One region of the Bradyrhizobium sp. WSM4873 genome, then DNA from elsewhere that is predicted to be linked to it. Evidence: predicted binding sites of a transcription regulator. Region 1 holds the regulator's gene; each other region holds the start of a gene.
The links. Region 1 encodes PhoB, which activates phosphate uptake and scavenging genes when phosphate is short. Its sites were predicted from a motif close to TGTCATNNANCTGTCAT; they were not measured.

Region 1 (6,021 bases):
GCAACTCGTTCCGGATATCGTCGTCGATCTTCGCCCCCGGCACCACGATTTCGGCGGCGATCGCATCCGAGTTCGCCGAGAGCGACGGCCTGCACCAGTCCGGCCTGATCCTGCTCGGCCTCCTGCTGTTCGTGCTGACTTTCTTCGTGCTCGCAGCGGCGCGGCTGATGCTGATGCGGCTGGAAAAGAAGGCTGGGAACTAGCGCCATGAACCCGATCTATTCACGCCGCCGCCGCAAGGACATCGTCGTCCGCGGGCTCTGCATCGCCGCAACCGCCTTCGGCGTCACCTGGCTCGCGCTGATCCTGATCACGCTGCTCTACAACGGCTTGGCGGGACTCAATGTCCAGCTGTTCACCGAGAACACGCCGCCACCCGGATCGAACGAGGGCGGCCTGCTCAACGCCATCGTCGGCTCGCTGATCATGACCGTGATCGGCGTCGGCATCGGTGCGCCGCTCGGCATGTTTGCCGGCACCTACCTCGCCGAATACGGCCGCAACGACAAGCTGACCTCGGTGATCCGCTTCATCAACGACATCCTGCTCTCGGCGCCCTCGATCATCATCGGCCTGTTCATCTACGGCGCGGTGGTGGTGCCGATGCGCGGCTTCTCGGCGATCGCGGGCTCGCTCGCGCTCGCGGTCATCGTGATCCCGGTGGTGCTGCGCACGACCGAGGACATGCTGCTGCTGGTTCCGAACGCGCTGCGCGAGGCGGCCTCGGCGCTCGGCCTGCCGCGTTCGCTGGTGATCAAGCGGATCGCTTATCGCGCCGCGCGCTCCGGCCTCATCACCGGCGTGCTGCTCGCGACCGCTCGTGTCGCCGGCGAAACCGCGCCACTGCTGTTCACCGCATTGTCGAACCAGTTCTTCAGCCTCGGCCTGAACAAGACGATGGCGAACCTGCCTGTCACCATCAACAACTTCGTGCAGAGCCCCTATGCCTACTGGAAGCAGCTGGCCTGGAGCGGGGCGCTGCTCATCACGCTGACCGTTCTTGCCCTGAATATTGGCGCGCGCATCCTTGGCGCCGAGAGGACCGCAAAATGAGTGATCTTTCCGTATCGATGAGCGCGGCCGGTGGGCTGCCCCACGCGCCGGTGCTGCCGGAGGCGCCCCCCAAGGTGACCGTGCGCAACCTGAACTTCTATTACGGCGAGCACCACGCTCTGAAGAACATCAACCTGACGCTCGGCGCCAACCGCGTCACGGCGTTCATCGGTCCGTCGGGCTGCGGCAAGTCGACCCTGCTGCGCATCTTCAACCGGATGTACGACCTCTATCCCGGCCAGCGCGCCACCGGTCAGCTCATGCTCGATCAGACCAACATCCTGGACGGCAAGCTGGACCTCAATCTGCTGCGCGCCCGCGTCGGCATGGTGTTCCAGAAGCCGACGCCGTTCCCGATGACGATCTACGAGAACATCGCGTTCGGCATCCGTCTCTATGAGAAGATCTCGAAGTCCGAGATGGACGGCCGCGTCGAAAAGGCACTCCGCGGCGGCGCGCTGTGGAACGAGGTCAAGGACAAGCTCAACGCCTCCGGCCTGTCGCTCTCGGGCGGCCAGCAGCAGCGCCTCTGCATCGCCCGCACCGTCGCGGTGCGGCCCGAGGTGATCCTGTTCGACGAACCCTGTTCGGCGCTCGACCCGATCTCGACCGCCAAGGTCGAGGAGCTGATCCAGGAGCTGTCCGAGGATTACACGATCGCGATCGTCACTCACAACATGCAGCAGGCGGCGCGCGTCTCCGACAAGACCGCCTTCATGTATCTCGGCGAGCTGATCGAATTCGACGACACCAGCAAGATCTTCACGTCGCCGACTGACCGGCGCACGCAGGATTACATCACCGGCCGGTTCGGCTAGGAGACGCGACATGGGTTCTGAACATACCGCAAAGGCCTTCGATACCGACCTCCAGGAACTCACCCGCCTGGTCGCCGAGATGGGTGGCATCGCCGAGCGCATGATCGTCGAGTCCGTCGACGCGCTGATCCGCCGCGACGTCCCGCTCGGCCAGCGCGTCGTCGCCATCGACACCGAACTCGACGCGCTGCAGAAGCGCATCGAGGAGCGTGCGGTGCTCACCATCGCCCGCCGCCAGCCGATGGCGGTCGACCTGCGCGAGATCGTCGGCGCCATGCGCGTCGCGACCGATCTCGAGCGCATCGGCGACCTCGCCAAGAACATGGGCAAACGCGTCGCGGCGCTGGAGACGGACTTCCATCCGCTCAAGCTGTTTCGCGGCCTCGAGCACATGACCGACCTCGTGCAGCAGCAGGTCAAGTCGGTGCTGGACGCCTATGCCGCGCATGATCTGCCGGCGGCGATGGCGGTGTGGAAGGGCGACGAGGAGGTCGACGCCATCTGCACCTCGCTGTTCCGCGAGCTCCTTACCTACATGATGGAGGATCCGCGCAACATCTCGTTCTGTATCCATTTGATGTTCTGCGCCAAGAACATCGAGCGGATCGGCGACCACGCCACCAACATCGCCGAGACCGTGTTCTACATGATCGAGGGACAGGCGATCACCGACAAGCGGCCGAAGGGCGACATGACGACCTTCGCCAACACGGTACCGAACACTTAAGGAGCGACGACCCGATGGGCGCACGCATTATGGTGGTTGAGGACGAGGAAGCTCTGACGGAGCTTCTCCGCTACAACCTCGAAGGCGACGGCTATGACGTCGAGACGGTGATGCGCGGCGACGACGCCGACACTCGCCTCAAGGAGCACATCCCCGATCTGATCGTGCTCGACTGGATGCTGCCGGGCCTGTCAGGCATCGAATTGTGCCGGCGGCTTCGCACCCGTCCCGAGACCAAGCAGCTCCCGATCATCATGCTCACCGCGCGCGGCGAGGAGAGCGAACGGGTGCGGGGTCTTGCGACCGGCGCCGACGATTACATCGTCAAGCCGTTCTCGGTGCCGGAGCTGCTCGCGCGCGTGAAAGGCCTGCTGCGGCGCGCGAGCCCCGAGCGGCTCGCCACCGTGCTTGCTTTTGGCGACATCGAGCTCGACCGCGACAAGCGCCGCGTGGCGCGCTCGGGCCGGCCGATCGATCTCGGTCCGACCGAATATCGCCTGCTGGAGTTCTTCCTGGAGCATCCGGGCCGGGTGTTCTCGCGCGAGCAACTGCTCGACAGCGTTTGGGGCCGCGACATCTACATCGATGAGCGTACCGTCGACGTGCATATCGGCCGCCTGCGCAAGCTGCTCAATCTCGGCCGCGAGCAGGACCCGATCCGCACCGTCCGCGGCGCCGGCTACGCGCTGGATGATCGTTTTGCCAAGGCGGAGCAGGTGTAGGGTTGCAGGCTTGTTTGCTGGCGAGCTGTCCCCGAATTCTCCGACGTCGTCCCGGACAAGCGAGCGAAGCGAGCGCTGATCCGGGACCCATAACCACCGAACGTGGTTTGGCGAAGACTCGGAGCGACCCCTTCCGCACGACTACTGCGTGCTCGGAGTATGGGTCCTGGCTTTCGCCAGGACGACACTGAAATTGTTGAACTGTCTTCGCGCGACGACTTGCCGTGATTACCGCGGACCCGGCTTCACCGGTGCGCGGCGCCGATCCGACGCCGGCTGGTACGCGACGCGCGAGTGCTGGGCGCAATAGGGCAGGCCGGACAGCGCACGGCCACCACAGAAGAAGAAGTCCGGGCTCGAGGGATCGCCGACCGGCCAGTGGCAGGTCGCCTCGTTCAATTCCAGCAGCGACAGCCGCTGGCTCATCGGCACCACGTTGTCGTATGTGACCGGATCCGGCTCAGCCTCGACCTCAAAGGCCTGCGCCAGTGCGGTGTTGCCGCGCGAGATCGGGCGGCTCACCCGCATCATGTGCTGCGCGGGGCGCGCCTTGCGCGGCCGGGGCGCTGCCGACGAAGGGCTCTTGGCGCGGCCCGAAAGGCCGAGCCTGTGCACTTTGCCGATCACGGCATTGCGGGTCACATTGCCGAGCTCCGCCGCGATCTGGCTGGCCGAAAGTCCGGCCTCCCAGAGCTTTTTCAGCTGCTCGACGCGATCATCGGACCAGGTCAAAACCGTCATTGCACCCTTTCCCTCGCTGCGCGCCAGCCATCCTGGGGCCTCGCAGCGAATGCCTAAGCCTTCAAAAACCCGTGCCGCCAGAATCCCTTAAGGCTCGCCGGGCGCGTCTTGAACGCCCGAACGTTTACGCCGGTACATAAGGACTTAAAGATCAGAACCACTGCACGAGATGTCGTATCTGACAATCCAAACGCTACAATATGGCGTGACTCCCGCGCAAGAGTCCGCCGACTCGCTTCCACATGTTCCGTGGCTAAATCCCGCAAAATCGGCACCGCAAGACTACGGATTCAGCGTTTCGCGAGGCTTTCCGGGCGGCATTGACACCCGTTTCACCAGGCCTAAGATAGTCGCGCGTGCCGCCCTCAAGAGGCGGCACGTTTCGTTTTCCGGGCCGGTCGATGGTGCGTTGCGCAATGCACGCTCACACCGTCCGCAACATTCAAGTGACCGCCATGACTAACAGCGCAGCGCCGCATTTGCTCCCCGTTTTCGCCAGATCCGACCTCGGTTTCGAGCGTGGCGAAGGCTGCTGGCTGATCGCGACTAATGGCGAGCGCTATCTCGATTTCACCTCGGGGGTGGCGGTGAACGCGCTCGGCCATGCCCATCCGGCGCTGGTCGCGGCGTTGCAGGAGCAGGCGACCAAGCTCTGGCACATGTCGAACCTGTTCCAGAGCCCGGACGGCGAAAAGCTCGCCGCGCGCCTGTGCAATGAAAGTTTCGCGGACTTCGTGTTCTTCTGCAATTCCGGCGCCGAAGCGCTGGAATGCGTGATCAAGGTCGTGCGCCGTTATCACGCCGCGAAGGGCCATCCCGACCGCTATCGCATGATCACCTTCGAAGGCGCCTTCCATGGCCGCACGCTGGCGACGCTGGCGGCGACGGGTTCGGCGAAATATCTCGAAGGTTTCGGCCCGCCGATGGAGGGCTTCGACCAGGTTGCGCATGGCGATCTCGAGGCGGTGAAAAAGGCGATCGGTCCGCAGACCGCCGGCATCCTGATCGAGCCGATCCAGGGCGAGGGCGGTGTGCGTTCGGCAACGCCCGCCTTCCTGAGGGCGTTGCGTCAGCTCTGCGACGAGAAGGGTCTGTTGCTCGCCTTCGACGAGGTGCAGACCGGCATGGGCCGCACCGGCGATCTGTTCGCGTACCGCCGCCTCGGCGTCGAACCCGACGTGATGTCGCTGGCCAAGGCGCTCGGCGGCGGCTTTCCGATCGGCGCCTGCCTTGCGACCGCGGAAGCGGCATCCGGCATGACGCCGGGCTCGCACGGCTCGACCTTCGGCGGCAATCCGCTCGCGATCGCGGCTGCGAACGCCGTGCTCGACGTCATGCTCAAGCCCGGCTTCTTCGATCACGTGCAGAGGATGTCGCTGCTGCTCAAGCAGAAGCTCGCCTCCGTGATCGACCGTCACTCTGATGTCGTCAGCGAAGTGCGCGGCGAGGGCCTCCTGATCGGCATCAAGGCCGTGGTACCTTCGGGCGATCTCGTTGCCGCCTTGCGCGCAGAGAAGCTGCTCACCGTCGGCGCCGGCGACAATGTCGTGCGTTTCCTGCCGCCTTTGATCGTCACCGAAGCCGAGATCGAGGACAGCGTCATGCGGCTCGAGCGCGCCTGCACTGCGTTGTCCGGCAACAAGCGGGCGGCAAGCTGATGAGCAAGTCGCCCGATAAAGCACCCAAGAAAACACCGAAGCACTTCCTCGATATCAACGAGCTGCCGCTGTCGGAGCTCAAGCGCATGCTGGCCGCGTCCTCCGCGATGAAGGCGAAGCAGAAGGCGCATCAGCCGGTCAGGCCGCTCGAAGGCAAGACGCTGGCGATGATCTTCGAGCGCCCCTCGACGCGGACGCGGGTGTCTTTCGACGTCGCCATGCGCCAGCTCGGCGGCGAGCCCATCATGCTCACGGGCGCCGAGATGCAGCTCGGCCGCGGCGAGACCATCGCCGACACCGCG
Region 2 (6,021 bases), on a different contig from region 1:
GGACCAAGAAGGAGAAGATGACGGTCGGCAAGAAGACCGGCACCTTCGAGGTCGCCTATCCCGACTCGCTGGTCGGCACCGATTCCCACACCACCATGGTCAACGGTCTCGCCGTGCTCGGCTGGGGCGTCGGCGGCATCGAGGCGGAAGCCTGCATGCTCGGTCAGCCGCTGTCGATGCTGCTGCCCAACGTCGTCGGCTTCAAGCTGAAGGGCGCGATGAAGGAAGGCGTCACCGCGACCGACCTCGTGCTGACCGTGACGCAGATGCTGCGCAAGCTCGGCGTGGTCGGCAAGTTCGTCGAATTCTTCGGCCCCGGCCTCGACCATCTCTCGGTCGCCGACAAGGCGACCATCGCCAACATGGCGCCCGAATATGGCGCGACCTGCGGCTTCTTCCCGGTCGATGCCGCTGCACTCGATTATCTCAAGACCTCCGGCCGCGCCTCGGCGCGCGTCGCGCTGGTGCAGGCCTATGCGAAGGCGCAAGGGCTGTTCCGCACCGCCAAGTCGGCCGATCCGGTGTTCACGGAGACGCTGACGCTCGACCTCGGTGACGTCGTGCCGTCGATGGCCGGTCCGAAGCGCCCCGAGGGCCGGATTGCGCTGCCGTCCGTGGCCGAGGGCTTCTCGCTCGCGCTCGCCAGCGAATACAAGAAGGCCGAGGAGCCGGCGAAGCGCTTTGCCGTCGACGGCAAGAAGTTCGACATCGGCCATGGTGACGTCGTGATCGCCGCGATCACCTCCTGCACCAACACCTCGAACCCGAGCGTGCTGATCGGCGCCGGTCTGCTGGCGCGCAACGCCGCCGCGAAGGGCCTCAAGGCAAAGCCGTGGGTGAAGACCTCGCTGGCCCCGGGCAGCCAGGTGGTGGCGGCCTATCTCGCCGATTCCGGTCTCCAGGCCGATCTCGACAAGGTCGGCTTCAACCTGGTCGGCTTCGGCTGCACCACCTGCATCGGCAATTCCGGTCCGCTGCCCGAGGAGATCTCGAAGTCGATCAACGACAACGGCATCGTCGCGGCTGCCGTGCTCTCCGGCAACCGCAACTTCGAAGGCCGCGTCTCGCCGGACGTGCAGGCGAACTATCTGGCCTCGCCGCCGCTCGTGGTCGCCCACGCGCTCGCGGGCACCGTCACCAAGAACCTCGCCGTCGAGCCCCTCGGTGAAGGCAAGGACGGCAAGCCGGTGTACCTCAAGGACATCTGGCCGACGACCAAGGAGATCAACGCCTTCATGAAGAAGTTCGTGACCGCGTCGATCTTCAAGAAAAAGTATGCCGACGTGTTCAAGGGCGACACCAACTGGCGCAAGATCAAGACCGTCGAGAGCGAGACCTATCGCTGGAACATGAGTTCGACCTATGTGCAGAACCCGCCCTATTTCGAAGGCATGAAGAAGGAGCCGGAGCCGGTCACCGACATCGTCGAGGCCCGCATCCTCGCCATGTTCGGCGACAAGATCACCACCGACCACATCTCGCCGGCCGGTTCGATCAAGCTCACCTCGCCCGCGGGCAAATATCTCAGCGAGCACCAGGTGCGTCCGGCCGACTTCAATCAGTACGGCACGCGCCGCGGCAACCACGAAGTCATGATGCGCGGCACCTTCGCCAACATCCGCATCAAGAACTTCATGCTGAAGGGCGCCGACGGCAATATTCCGGAAGGCGGTCTCACCAAGCACTGGCCCGACGGCGAGCAGATGTCGATCTACGACGCCGCGATGAAATATCAGCAGGAGCAGGTGCCATTGGTGGTGTTCGCCGGCGCCGAATACGGCAATGGCTCCTCGCGCGACTGGGCCGCGAAGGGCACCCGTCTGCTCGGCGTCCGTGCCGTGATCTGCCAGAGCTTCGAGCGCATCCACCGCTCCAACCTGGTCGGCATGGGCGTGCTGCCGCTGACCTTCGAGGACGGCACCTCTTGGTCGTCGCTCGGCCTGAAGGGCGACGAGAAGGTCACGCTGCGCGGCCTCGTCGGAGAGCTCAAGCCGCGCCAGAAGCTGACCGCGGAGATCGTCTCCGGCGACGGTTCGCTGCAGCGCGTTTCGCTGCTCTGCCGCATCGATACGCTGGACGAGCTCGAATACTACCGCAACGGCGGCATCCTGCACTACGTGCTGCGCAAGCTCGCGGCGTAAGCGCGGACTTGTGAACGGTGGCTCACTGCGAAGTGAGTAGTAGGTTACACGAAGGCGGCCTATCACAAGGCCGCCTTCACGCGTTTGCGGCAGGCTTCAGATGGGCCCGCCCGGCGGAGAACCTCACGCTTTGGACGGTTACTTTGGCGGACGAAAGTGCGAGGCCCGTAAGACTACGGTGACCATCCGGCGGTAAGATTTCCCTCTCACGAGCAATGGTGTGCGGCGTTCGACATGACAATAATGACGGCTTCTCATCTGGTTTCACGCTGGTCCGGCGCCCTCTGGTCGGGAGCCCTTGGTCTCTGTGCTATCGTCGCCGTCATTCGTCCTGCCGAAGCTGATCCCCGCGCCGTTGTCGAATTGTTTACCTCGCAGGGCTGCTCCTCCTGCCCGCCGGCCGACAAGATCATCGGCGACCTCTCCCGCGATCCCTCGATCATCGCGCTGAGCATGCCGATCGACTATTGGGACTATCTCGGCTGGAAGGACACATTGGCCGATTCGCGCTTCTCTGCACGGCAGCGTGCCTATTCACGCATGCGCGGCGACCGCGAAGTCTACACGCCGCAGGTCGTGGTGAACGGCTCCACGCATGTCGTCGGCAGCGACCGCACCGGCATCGAAAGCGCCATCGGCAAAACCGACAAGGGCACGGGCGTGATGAGCGTGCCGGTGACGATGTCGCTCGCGGGCAAGCAGATCAACGTCTCGGTGGCCGCGAGCAACGAGCCGACGGCGTCCCACGGCGAGGTCTGGATCTGCTCGATTGCGAAGTCGGTGCCGATCGCGATCAGCCGCGGCGAAAATCGCGGACAGCAGGTGATCTATCACAACGTGGTGCGCAACCTGCTGAAGGTCGGCGACTGGACCGGCCGCCCGGAAAGCTGGACGGTGCCGATCGAGAACCTCACGCGCGACGGCGTCGACGGTGCCGTGGTCTATGTCCAGGACGGCAGCCGGGAAAAGCCGGGGCCGATGCTAGGCGCGGCGTATACGTCGCTGCACTGACGCGCAGCGTGCTCAAGATCATCTCAAGACAACTTGTCTCTCGTCATTCCGGGGCGCGCGAAGCGCGAACCCGGAATCCATCGATCCACCATCCGAGCTGAGAAATGGATTCCGGGCTCGCGCCAAGAGGAGCGCCCCGGAATGACAGCGAGTGAGAAACATCCCGACACAAACAAAAAAGGACCAACTCGCGTTGGCCCTCCTTGTCGTGCGAACAGACCCGATCCTGACGGCCCCGGGGGGCTGGGGGCTGAGGAATCCGGAACCGAAAGGACCGGGTCAACGCACATAGGTCTTTTCGCAATGCAGGGCGGCAGTCGCTTGGCGGAAAAGCGGCGACACTATGATTCCTGCTAACGATCCCGTGACGGTTTGCCGCGACAGAGTTCCACCGCTGCGTGTATGCGGATTGCTCCGGATTCCAGAGCCCTTTCGAGGGCCTTGCGGTGGGGAACAGTTGGCGCGATCATGCAACTGTCATGATCCGCGGTTCCGGGGACGGTCTTCGCGGACGCGGTCATGCTGATGCGACAGGAGGCGGCCTATGAGTCTGTCGGAGGATGCCGATCCGAGCGAACAGCGCGCGGCGGCGCGCCCCGCCGCTTCGAATGCGCAACTGAGCCGGGTGACGTTCAACCGGCTCGAGCTGCACCGTATTCTCAATCTGTACGGCCGGATGGTCGCGGACGGCGAGTGGCGCGACTACGCCATCGACTTCCTCAGGGATCGCGCTGTGTTCTCGGTCTTTCGCCGCGCCTCGGAAGTGCCGATCTATCGTATCGAAAAGGATCCGCGCCTTGCGCGCAAGCAGGGCATGTACAGCGTGATCTCGGCGACGGGCTTGATCCTGCGCCGCGGCCACGAGCTGGAGCGCGTGCTGCTGGTGATCGATCGCAAGCTGGCGGTGGTGTAGCGTTTCGTAGCCCGGATTTCGCTGCGCTCCATCCGGGCTACAAGAGCTGAACCCTACTTCTCCGGCACCGTAGTCGCGCCCTGACCAAGATCGCGCTGCATCATCACCGTGTCCAGCCAGCGGCCGAATTTCAGCCCGACGCTGGGATGCGTGCCGATCATCTTGAAGCCGCCCTTGGTGTGCACGCCGATCGAACCGGCATTGGCGGAATCGCCGATCACGGCAATCATCTGGCGAAAGCCGCGCGCCTCGCATTCGATGATCAGCCGCTCCAGCAGGAGCGCCCCGATGCCGCGGCGGTGGAAGGACGGATCGAGATAGATCGAGTTCTCGACCGTGAAGCGGTAGGCCGGCCGTGGCCGGTAGGCACCGGCATAGGCGTAGCCGGCGACGCGCCCGTCGAGGATGGCGACGAAATAGGGATAGCCGCCGTCGATCAGCGTGCGGTAGCGGCGCGTCATCTCGGTAAGGTCAGGCGGCTCCAGCTCGAACGTCGCGGTGCCCTCGCGGACGGCTTGCTGATAGATGGCGGTGATGGCGGGGAGGTCGGCCTCAAGGGTGGGCCTGATTTCGGGTGCGGACATGGGGCAAGATTAAAGCCTTACCGGGACCGCTGGAAGAGGCGAAACGGCCTCTCCACGTCGTCATTGCGAGCGAAGCGAAGCAATCCAGAAATGCGTCCGTGGGAGGGACTCTGGATTGCTTCGGCGCAAGAGCTCCTCGCAATGACGGTGGTTGAGGGAACATCACGCCCAAACAAAAACCCCGGCCTTTCGGCCGGGGCTGGTGTCGTTCGCTCTGGTCTGACGCTTAGTCGCGCTGGCCGAGCAGCTGCAGGAGCAGCGTGAACAGGTTGATGAAGTTCAGGTACAGCGACAGCGCGCCGGTGATGGCCGCACGCTCTGCGATGTCACCGCCGGCCGAGGCGTAGCCGTAGATGTAGTCGTTCTTCAGCCGCTGGGTATCCCACGCGGTGAGGCCCGCGAACACCAGCACGCCGACCACCGACACGACGAACTGCAGCACCGAGCTCGCCAGGAACAGGTTCACCAGGCTCGCGATGACGATGCCGATCAGGCCCATGAACAGGAACGAACCCATTCCGCTCATGTCACGCTTGGTGGTGTAGCCGTAGAGGCTGAGCGCGCCGAAGGTCGCCGCGGTGATGAAGAACACCCGCACGATCGAGGTGTGCGTGAACACCAGGAAGATCGAGGACAGCGAGACGCCCATCAGCGCCGCGAACACCCAGAACAGGATCTGGGCGGTCGAGGGAGCGAGACGGTTGATGCCCGCCGAGATCACGAACACCATGGCGAGCGGCGCGAGCATGAACAGCCACTTCAGGGGGCTGACGAACATCGCGTAGCCGAACGGCGTCAGGAACAGCTTGCCGACGCGGACGGCTTCCGGGGTCGGAACGTCCGTCACGGCGGCCATGTAGACGCCGAGCGCGGCAAGGCCGGTGATGGCCAGGCCAATGCTCATGTAGTTGTAGATGCGCAGCATGTAGGCGCGCAGGCCGGCATCGACCGTCGCGGCGTCAACACGCCCGGCGGCCCTGCCGAAAGGAGAAGCGTAATTGCGGTCTAGGTCCGACATGGTCGAATTCCCGTTGGTTGGTCCGGTCCGGCATGAGGGTCGCCATGCCGCCGGTTCGTCAAACTCTATCTCGGATACCGATGTCTGCCGACTAAATTTTGGCTAACAATCGGGGCTCCGAACCCACTCGATATGTGGGAAACTAACACATCCGCTGCAACCGTCCACGCGCGGCTGAATGTCGCCCTTCCCTGCAATCCTGGCGAGCGGACGTGGTTAATCGCTGGAATCGTGCGATTCCGCTCCCGTGCCGCCGCCCGCTACCATTTGTCACAAATTCCGCAACACCGTGGCGGGCTTTTTGTTCAATGCCAGCAGCGTGCCGGCGAGCCCGAGGCCGACCGTGACGACCAA
Region 3 (6,021 bases), on a different contig from region 1:
GTCGGTGACGATCTCGTCGAGATAGGAATTTTCCGAGGCGCACAACGCGCAAGGCGCGTTGAAGCGATAGGGCTCGAAAGGATGATCCTCGAAGTCGAGCGACACGACCTGCGTAAAGGGCGGGATCGCATAGATGCGCTTCTCGCGGCCGGCGCCGAACAATTGCAGCGCCGGGCAATTGTCCATCTTGGGATTGTCGAATTTCGGCGTCGGCGATGGGTCCATCACGTAGCGCGCATTGACCTTCACCGGATAGGCGTAAGCCGTCGCGATGTGGCCGAAGCGGGCGATGTCCTCGTAGAGCTTGACATGCATCAGGCCGTATTCTGCGAGCGCATGCATGCGCCGCGTCTCGGTCTCGCGCGGTTCGAGGAAACGTAAAGGCTCCGGGATCGGCACCTGATAGACCAGCACCTGATTCTCGTGCAGCGACGTCTCGGGAATGCGATGGCGGGTCTGGATCACGGTCGCATCTTCAGTCGCCGTCGTCGTGGCAACGCCGGCGGTCTTGGCAAAGAACTTCCGGATCGAGATCGCGTTGGTGGTGTCGTCGGAGCCCTGGTCGATCACCTTCAGCACGTCCTGCGGCCCGAGGATCGCGGCCGTCACCTGCACGCCGCCGGTGCCCCAGCCATAGGGCATCGGCATCTCGCGGCTGGCGAACGGCACCTGATAGCCGGGGATCGCGATTGCCTTGAGGATCGCGCGGCGGATCATCCGTTTGGTCTGTTCGTCGAGATAGGCGAAATTGTAGGCGGGCGCGTTCATTCCGCGGCCTCCTTCATGGCGTCAGGCGCATTGGCCTCGGTGAACGCTTTAGAAAACTCTTGGCGCAGCTTGCGCAACAGGCCGAGCTCCGACTGGAAATCGACATAATGCGGTAGCTTCAGATGCTCGACGAAGCCGGTCGCCTGGACGTTGTCCGAATGCGACATCACGAATTCCTCATCTTGCGCGGGCGCGAGTGCCTCTTCGCCAAGCTCGCGCGCGCGCAACGCGCGGTCGACCAGCGCCATCGACATGGTCTTGCGCTCGCTCTGGCCGAAGGCGAGGCCATATCCGCGGGTGAAGCACGGCGCTTCGGTGGCGGAGCCCTTGAACTGGTTGACCATCTGACATTCGGTGAGTTCGATCGAGCCGAGCGGAACGGCGAAGCCGACATCTTCCGCCGAGAATTCGACCTCGACCTCGCCGAAGCGGATTTCGCCGGCGAAGGGGTGGTTGCGGCCGTAGCCGCGCTGGGTGGAATAGCCCATCGCCAGCAAGAACCCTTCGTCGCCACGCGCGAGGTTCTGCAGGCGCAGGTCGCGATCCGCAGGAAAATTCAGCGGCTCGCGGGTGAGATCGCCGACGCTGGCGCCTTCCTCGGCCTGCGGCGATGATTCGATCAGCCCGTCGCGGCCGAGAATATCCGTCACCCGCGGCGTGGGCGCCGTCGATGCTTCGGCCGTCGCCGGCGCCTCCGGCACAAAGCCGTCGGCGAGCGAGGGATCGAGCAGACGGTGGGTATAGTCGAAGGTCGGGCCGAGGATCTGGCCGCCGGGAATGTCCTTGAAGGTCGAGGACACCCGCCGCCGCACGCGCATCGCACCGGTCTCGACCGGCTCGCTGGCGCCGAAGCGCGGCAGCGTGGCGCGGAAGGCGCGGACCAGAAAGATCGCCTCGATCAAATCGCCGCGCGCCTGCTTGATGGCGAGCGCCGCGAGCTCGCGGTCATAGAGCGAGCCTTCGCTCATGACGCGGTCCACGGCGAGGCCGAGCTGCTCCGAGATCTGGTCGAGGGAGATTTCCGGCACGCTTTGGTCGCCGCGCCGCGCACTGGCGAGCAGGCGATGAGCGTTCTCGATGGCGCGTTCGCCGCCTTTGACTGCGACATACATGCTTAGCTTCCCTTGCTCACGACGCGCGTGGTGCGCGGGATCGCAACCACGGCATCGTCGGCGACCAGCACCACATCGACGCCGCACGGAAACAGCGCTTCGTTGACGCGCAGGCGCTCGAACAGGTCGAACGGCTTGATCGAGGCATGGACCGCCGCGACACCGTCGATGCCGGGACCGCGCAGCTCGAAGCTGCGGCCTGCGTCCAGGCTTTCGACCTGCAGGATCAACGTGGTCGACCGATCCGGATATTCGCTGGTGCCCAGCGCGAAGCGCTCGAGCGAAGGCAGCGCCCCGCCGTCGCTGATCAGGGCGAAGCTTGCGATCGAGGAATCCTGCACCACCGGCGCGCCGGTGTGGAATTTCAGCCATTTCACGACGTCGGAACTCTCGGACGTGCGCGCATCGAGCCAGAGCGGCGTGTCGTGATCGAACAGCGTCAGCGCGATCGCGGCCGTGCCGCGCATCATCACATGAGGCGCTCCTGATGTCGGCACGATGCGCTGGACCGATCCCGGCCGCGCCATCGCGTTCATGACCGAGCGAAAGGTCGATTGCGCCGACAGCACCTTGTCGGCGAATCCCGGCGGCAGTTCCGCAATCGTGGTCATGATCTCACCCCTCACCGCGCACCATGGTGTAGAAATCAACCTTCGTCGCGGCGGTCTCGGCCGCCGCCTGCTTGCGCCTGACCATAACCTGCTCACGCAACGGCGCGATAACGTCCCGCTCCACGGCGCCGCCGAAATCCCTGGACTGCACCAGCGCATCGCACAGCGCGATCAACCGCGCCTTCTCACCGTCGCGACCGAGCGTGTAGCCGAAGCCGACCTCGCCGCTCGCGAGCCGCACCGCGGCGCGCGATACCGTGGCTTCGCCGAGATTGAACGGCGCACCGTCGCCGCCGACCCGGCCGCGCAGCATGACGAGGCCGTTTTCCGGCGCGCGCAGATCCTGATGCGCGGGCAGAGCGAGAGCGCGGAGGCGAGCGGCGATCTCGCCCGCCTCCGCGTGCGCCAGCACGGCCATTGCGGCCTTGCGCTGGGCTTGCTGATTGTTGTGCTGGGTCACCAGATCCACCGAACTTTTCTCAACAACTTGCCGAATCCAAGTTGTCTATGATACTAGACAACTTGATACCGGAGCGCCATGACTGTTTCGTGACAAAGGCGTGATTTCTGGAGTAGCTTCCCGGCCACATGAGCATGCAGGACACAGCCTCCTCCGGCGTCGCGTTGTGGCGCCTCGTTGCCGACGGCATCGAGCGCGGCATCGCCGACGGCCGCTTTGCGGCCGGCGACAAGCTGCCGGGCGAGATGGAGATCGCCGAAACCTATCGCGTCAACCGCCACACCGTGCGGCGCGCGCTGGCTGCACTTGCCGAGCGCGGCATCGTGCGGGCCGAACGCGGCAGCGGAACCTATGTCGAGGCGCAGAAGCTCGCCTATCCGCTGCGTTCCCGGACCCGCTTCTCCGAGATCGTCGGCGCGGACGGCCGCGAACCGCATGGCCGGCTGATCGAGGCGTCCGATGATGTCGCGACCCGCGAACTCGCGCGAGAACTCGGTCTCAAGACCGGCGCACCGCTGGTGCGGATCGAGGCGATGCGCCTCGCCGACCGCACGCCGATCTGCGTCTCCACGACATGGCTGTCGGCGCAGTTGTTCCCGGGTGCGGGCGACATCTTTGCCGCGACCCGCTCGATGACGAAACTGCTCGAGCATTACGGCGTCCGCGACTATCGCCGCGGCGCGACCCGGATCACCGCCGGCATCGTCGACGCAACCGACGCCGCACGGCTCGATCTGGCGCTGGGGCGGCCGATCCTGGTGGTCGACGCCACCGACCACGATCTCGACGGCAAGCCGCTGGTGACCAAGCATTCGCGCTTTGCCGCGGAGCGGGTGGAATTTCTGGTGGAGCCGTAGGGTGGGCTGCTTGTTCTCCCTCGCCCCGTTCTTACGGGGAGAGGGTTGGGGTGAGGGGCTGCCTCCACAATCACCGTAAGAGACGGACTCGCGGAGAGTCCCCCTCACCCGCCGCGCTGCGCGCGTCGGCCTCTCCCCGCAAGCGGGGAGAGGCGAAGACCTACGCCACCGCCCTTCGGCCGATGATCGCAAACCGCAACTTTCCCGAGACGAAATCAATCGCGGCGACCGCGACCAGGATCATCAAGATCAGGAACGACACCTTCTGCCATTCCAGCACGCGGATCTGCTCGGCGAGCTGGAGGCCGATGCCGCCGGCGCCGACGATGCCGATGATGGTGGCCGAGCGCGTGTTCGACTCGATGAAATAGAGCACCTGGCCGGCGATCACGGGCAGGACCTGCGGCAGCAGACCGAAGCGAATCTCATGCAACGCACTGCCGCCGGAGGCGCGGATGCCCTCGACCTGCTTCTGGTCGGCGCCCTCGATCGCCTCCGAGAACAGTTTTCCAAACGCGCCGAAATCGGACACGGCAATGGCGAGCACGCCGGCGAACGGGCCGAGCCCGACCACGTTGATCCACACCAGCGCCCAGATCAACGTGTCGACGCCGCGGATCGAATCCAGGAAACGCCGAATCGGGAAGCGCAAAATGCTCGACGGCACGACGTTGCGCGCGGCCAGCAGGCTGACCGGCAGCGCGAACAGCGCGGCCAGAGTCGTGCCGAGCAGCGCGATCGACAGCGTCTCGCCCAGCGCCTTCAGATAGATCGGCAGCGACGAGCCGGGATCCGGCGGGATCATCATCAGGCTGATCCAGCCGAGCTGGTTGAGGCCCGCGACGAACCGCGACGGCGAGAAGTCGAGATCGACGAGGCCGTAAATCAGGATCGCGAGCGCCGCGACGATCATCGCCGGCATGGCGAGCCGCGCCGACGCCGGCCGGTCGAACACGTCAGGATAGCGCGCGCGAAGCGCCGCGGTATCGGTCTCCCGCAGTCCCGTCACGTCCGCGCCTCCTTGCCGAACAGACGGCCGCGCAGCCATCCGGTGCTGATGTCGATGATGAAGACCGTGACGATGATGGTGAGCAGGATGGCGCTGACGTCCGAGTAATAGAACTTGCGGATGGCGACGACGAGCTCCTGGCCGATGCCGCCGGCGCCAACGAAGCCCATCACGGAGGCCTCGCGGACATTGATCTCGAAACGCAGCAGCGCGTAGCTGGCATAGCCAGCCGTGACCTGCGGCAGGATCGCGAAGCGCATGCAGGAGAGCCAGCTCGCGCCCGTCGAGCGAACGCCTTCGACCGGCTTCATGTCGGCGTTCTCGACGATCTCCGAAAACAGCTTTCCGAGCGCGCCGGTGGAGTGAATCGCAATCGCCAGCACGCCCGCCATCGGTCCGAGCCCGAACGCGATCACGAAGATCAGCGCAAACACGATGCCGGGCACCGTGCGCGCGAATTCGAGCAGGCGCCGCACCACGAAGCGCAGCCAGGGCGCGGGCGAGGTGTTTTCAGCCGCGAGGAAGTTCAGGCAAAACGCAAAAGTCGCGCCGATCAACGTGCCGACATAGGAGATCAGCAGGGTCTCGCCCAGCATCTTCAGCCATTTGCGCCAGCCCCAGAGCCACTCGCCGACATCGGTCCAGACGCGCTGGCCGGTGTCAAGTGTGAGGATGCGGTCGAAATAGCTGATGAAGTTGCCGAAATGGGCGAACAGCGTGCGCAAATTCACTTCCGCGCCGATCGCCGCCAGACACAGTGCAGCGGCGAAGATCACGGCTGCAAACAGGAGTCGGAGCCGCTTGCGCGCGACCGCCTGGCGATAGGCGGCGCTGAGCACGGCGAGCTGCTGCTCGGGGAGGATCGAAACCGCGACGGTCATCTGATCAGGAAAAATGGTCGATCAAAGAGAAAGAGCCGGGTCCATCGACCCGGCTCCAGTGGCATCGTCCCGATACTCAGGACGCCTTCTTCTTACGCAGCGCATCGACGAACTTGATCAGCTCGATCGTGCCATCCCAATCCTTGGTAGTCGCGGGATGAAAACCCTTCTTTTGGCCGTCCTGGAGGCGATCGAACGCAGCCTTGTCCTTGGCCGGCGCGTCGAAGAACGCCTTCGCGATCGCGGCCTTGGCCTCTTCCGGCAGGTCGGAATTGTAGGCATAGGGGCCGTTGATGATCGGCGCCGACTTGTGGATGATGCGG

Region 2: the regulator PhoB is predicted to act here: its motif matches at 3,617-3,633, upstream of AC0L21_RS26995 (DUF2794 domain-containing protein).
Region 3: the regulator PhoB is predicted to act here: its motif matches at 3,030-3,046, upstream of phnF (phosphonate metabolism transcriptional regulator PhnF).

What each region holds. Positions count from the first base shown of each region.
Region 1 covers NZ_JBVVPS010000040.1:43,657-49,677, forward strand. Annotated here, with positions in the region: gene pstC (phosphate ABC transporter permease subunit PstC) at 1-203, shown strand, start outside; gene pstA (phosphate ABC transporter permease PstA) at 208-1,053, shown strand; gene pstB (phosphate ABC transporter ATP-binding protein PstB) at 1,050-1,871, shown strand; gene phoU (phosphate signaling complex protein PhoU) at 1,882-2,598, shown strand; gene phoB (phosphate regulon transcriptional regulator PhoB) at 2,613-3,320, shown strand; gene AC0L21_RS33280 (GcrA family cell cycle regulator) at 3,549-4,061, opposite strand; gene AC0L21_RS33285 (acetylornithine transaminase) at 4,517-5,719, shown strand; gene argF (ornithine carbamoyltransferase) at 5,719-6,021, shown strand, end outside.
Region 2 covers NZ_JBVVPS010000024.1:53,121-59,141, forward strand. Annotated here, with positions in the region: gene acnA (aconitate hydratase AcnA) at 1-2,141, shown strand, start outside; gene AC0L21_RS26990 (DUF1223 domain-containing protein) at 2,376-3,152, shown strand; gene AC0L21_RS26995 (DUF2794 domain-containing protein) at 3,697-4,065, shown strand; gene AC0L21_RS27000 (GNAT family N-acetyltransferase) at 4,119-4,649, opposite strand; gene AC0L21_RS27005 (Bax inhibitor-1/YccA family protein) at 4,876-5,667, opposite strand; gene AC0L21_RS27010 (ABC transporter permease) at 5,938-6,021, opposite strand, start outside.
Region 3 covers NZ_JBVVPS010000021.1:56,865-62,885, forward strand. Annotated here, with positions in the region: gene AC0L21_RS25115 (alpha-D-ribose 1-methylphosphonate 5-phosphate C-P-lyase PhnJ) at 1-768, opposite strand, end outside; gene AC0L21_RS25120 (carbon-phosphorus lyase complex subunit) at 765-1,880, opposite strand; gene phnH (phosphonate C-P lyase system protein PhnH) at 1,883-2,491, opposite strand; gene phnG (phosphonate C-P lyase system protein PhnG) at 2,496-2,960, opposite strand; gene phnF (phosphonate metabolism transcriptional regulator PhnF) at 3,080-3,808, shown strand; gene phnE (phosphonate ABC transporter, permease protein PhnE) at 3,969-4,856, opposite strand; gene phnE (phosphonate ABC transporter, permease protein PhnE) at 4,814-5,698, opposite strand; gene phnD (phosphonate ABC transporter substrate-binding protein) at 5,775-6,021, opposite strand, start outside.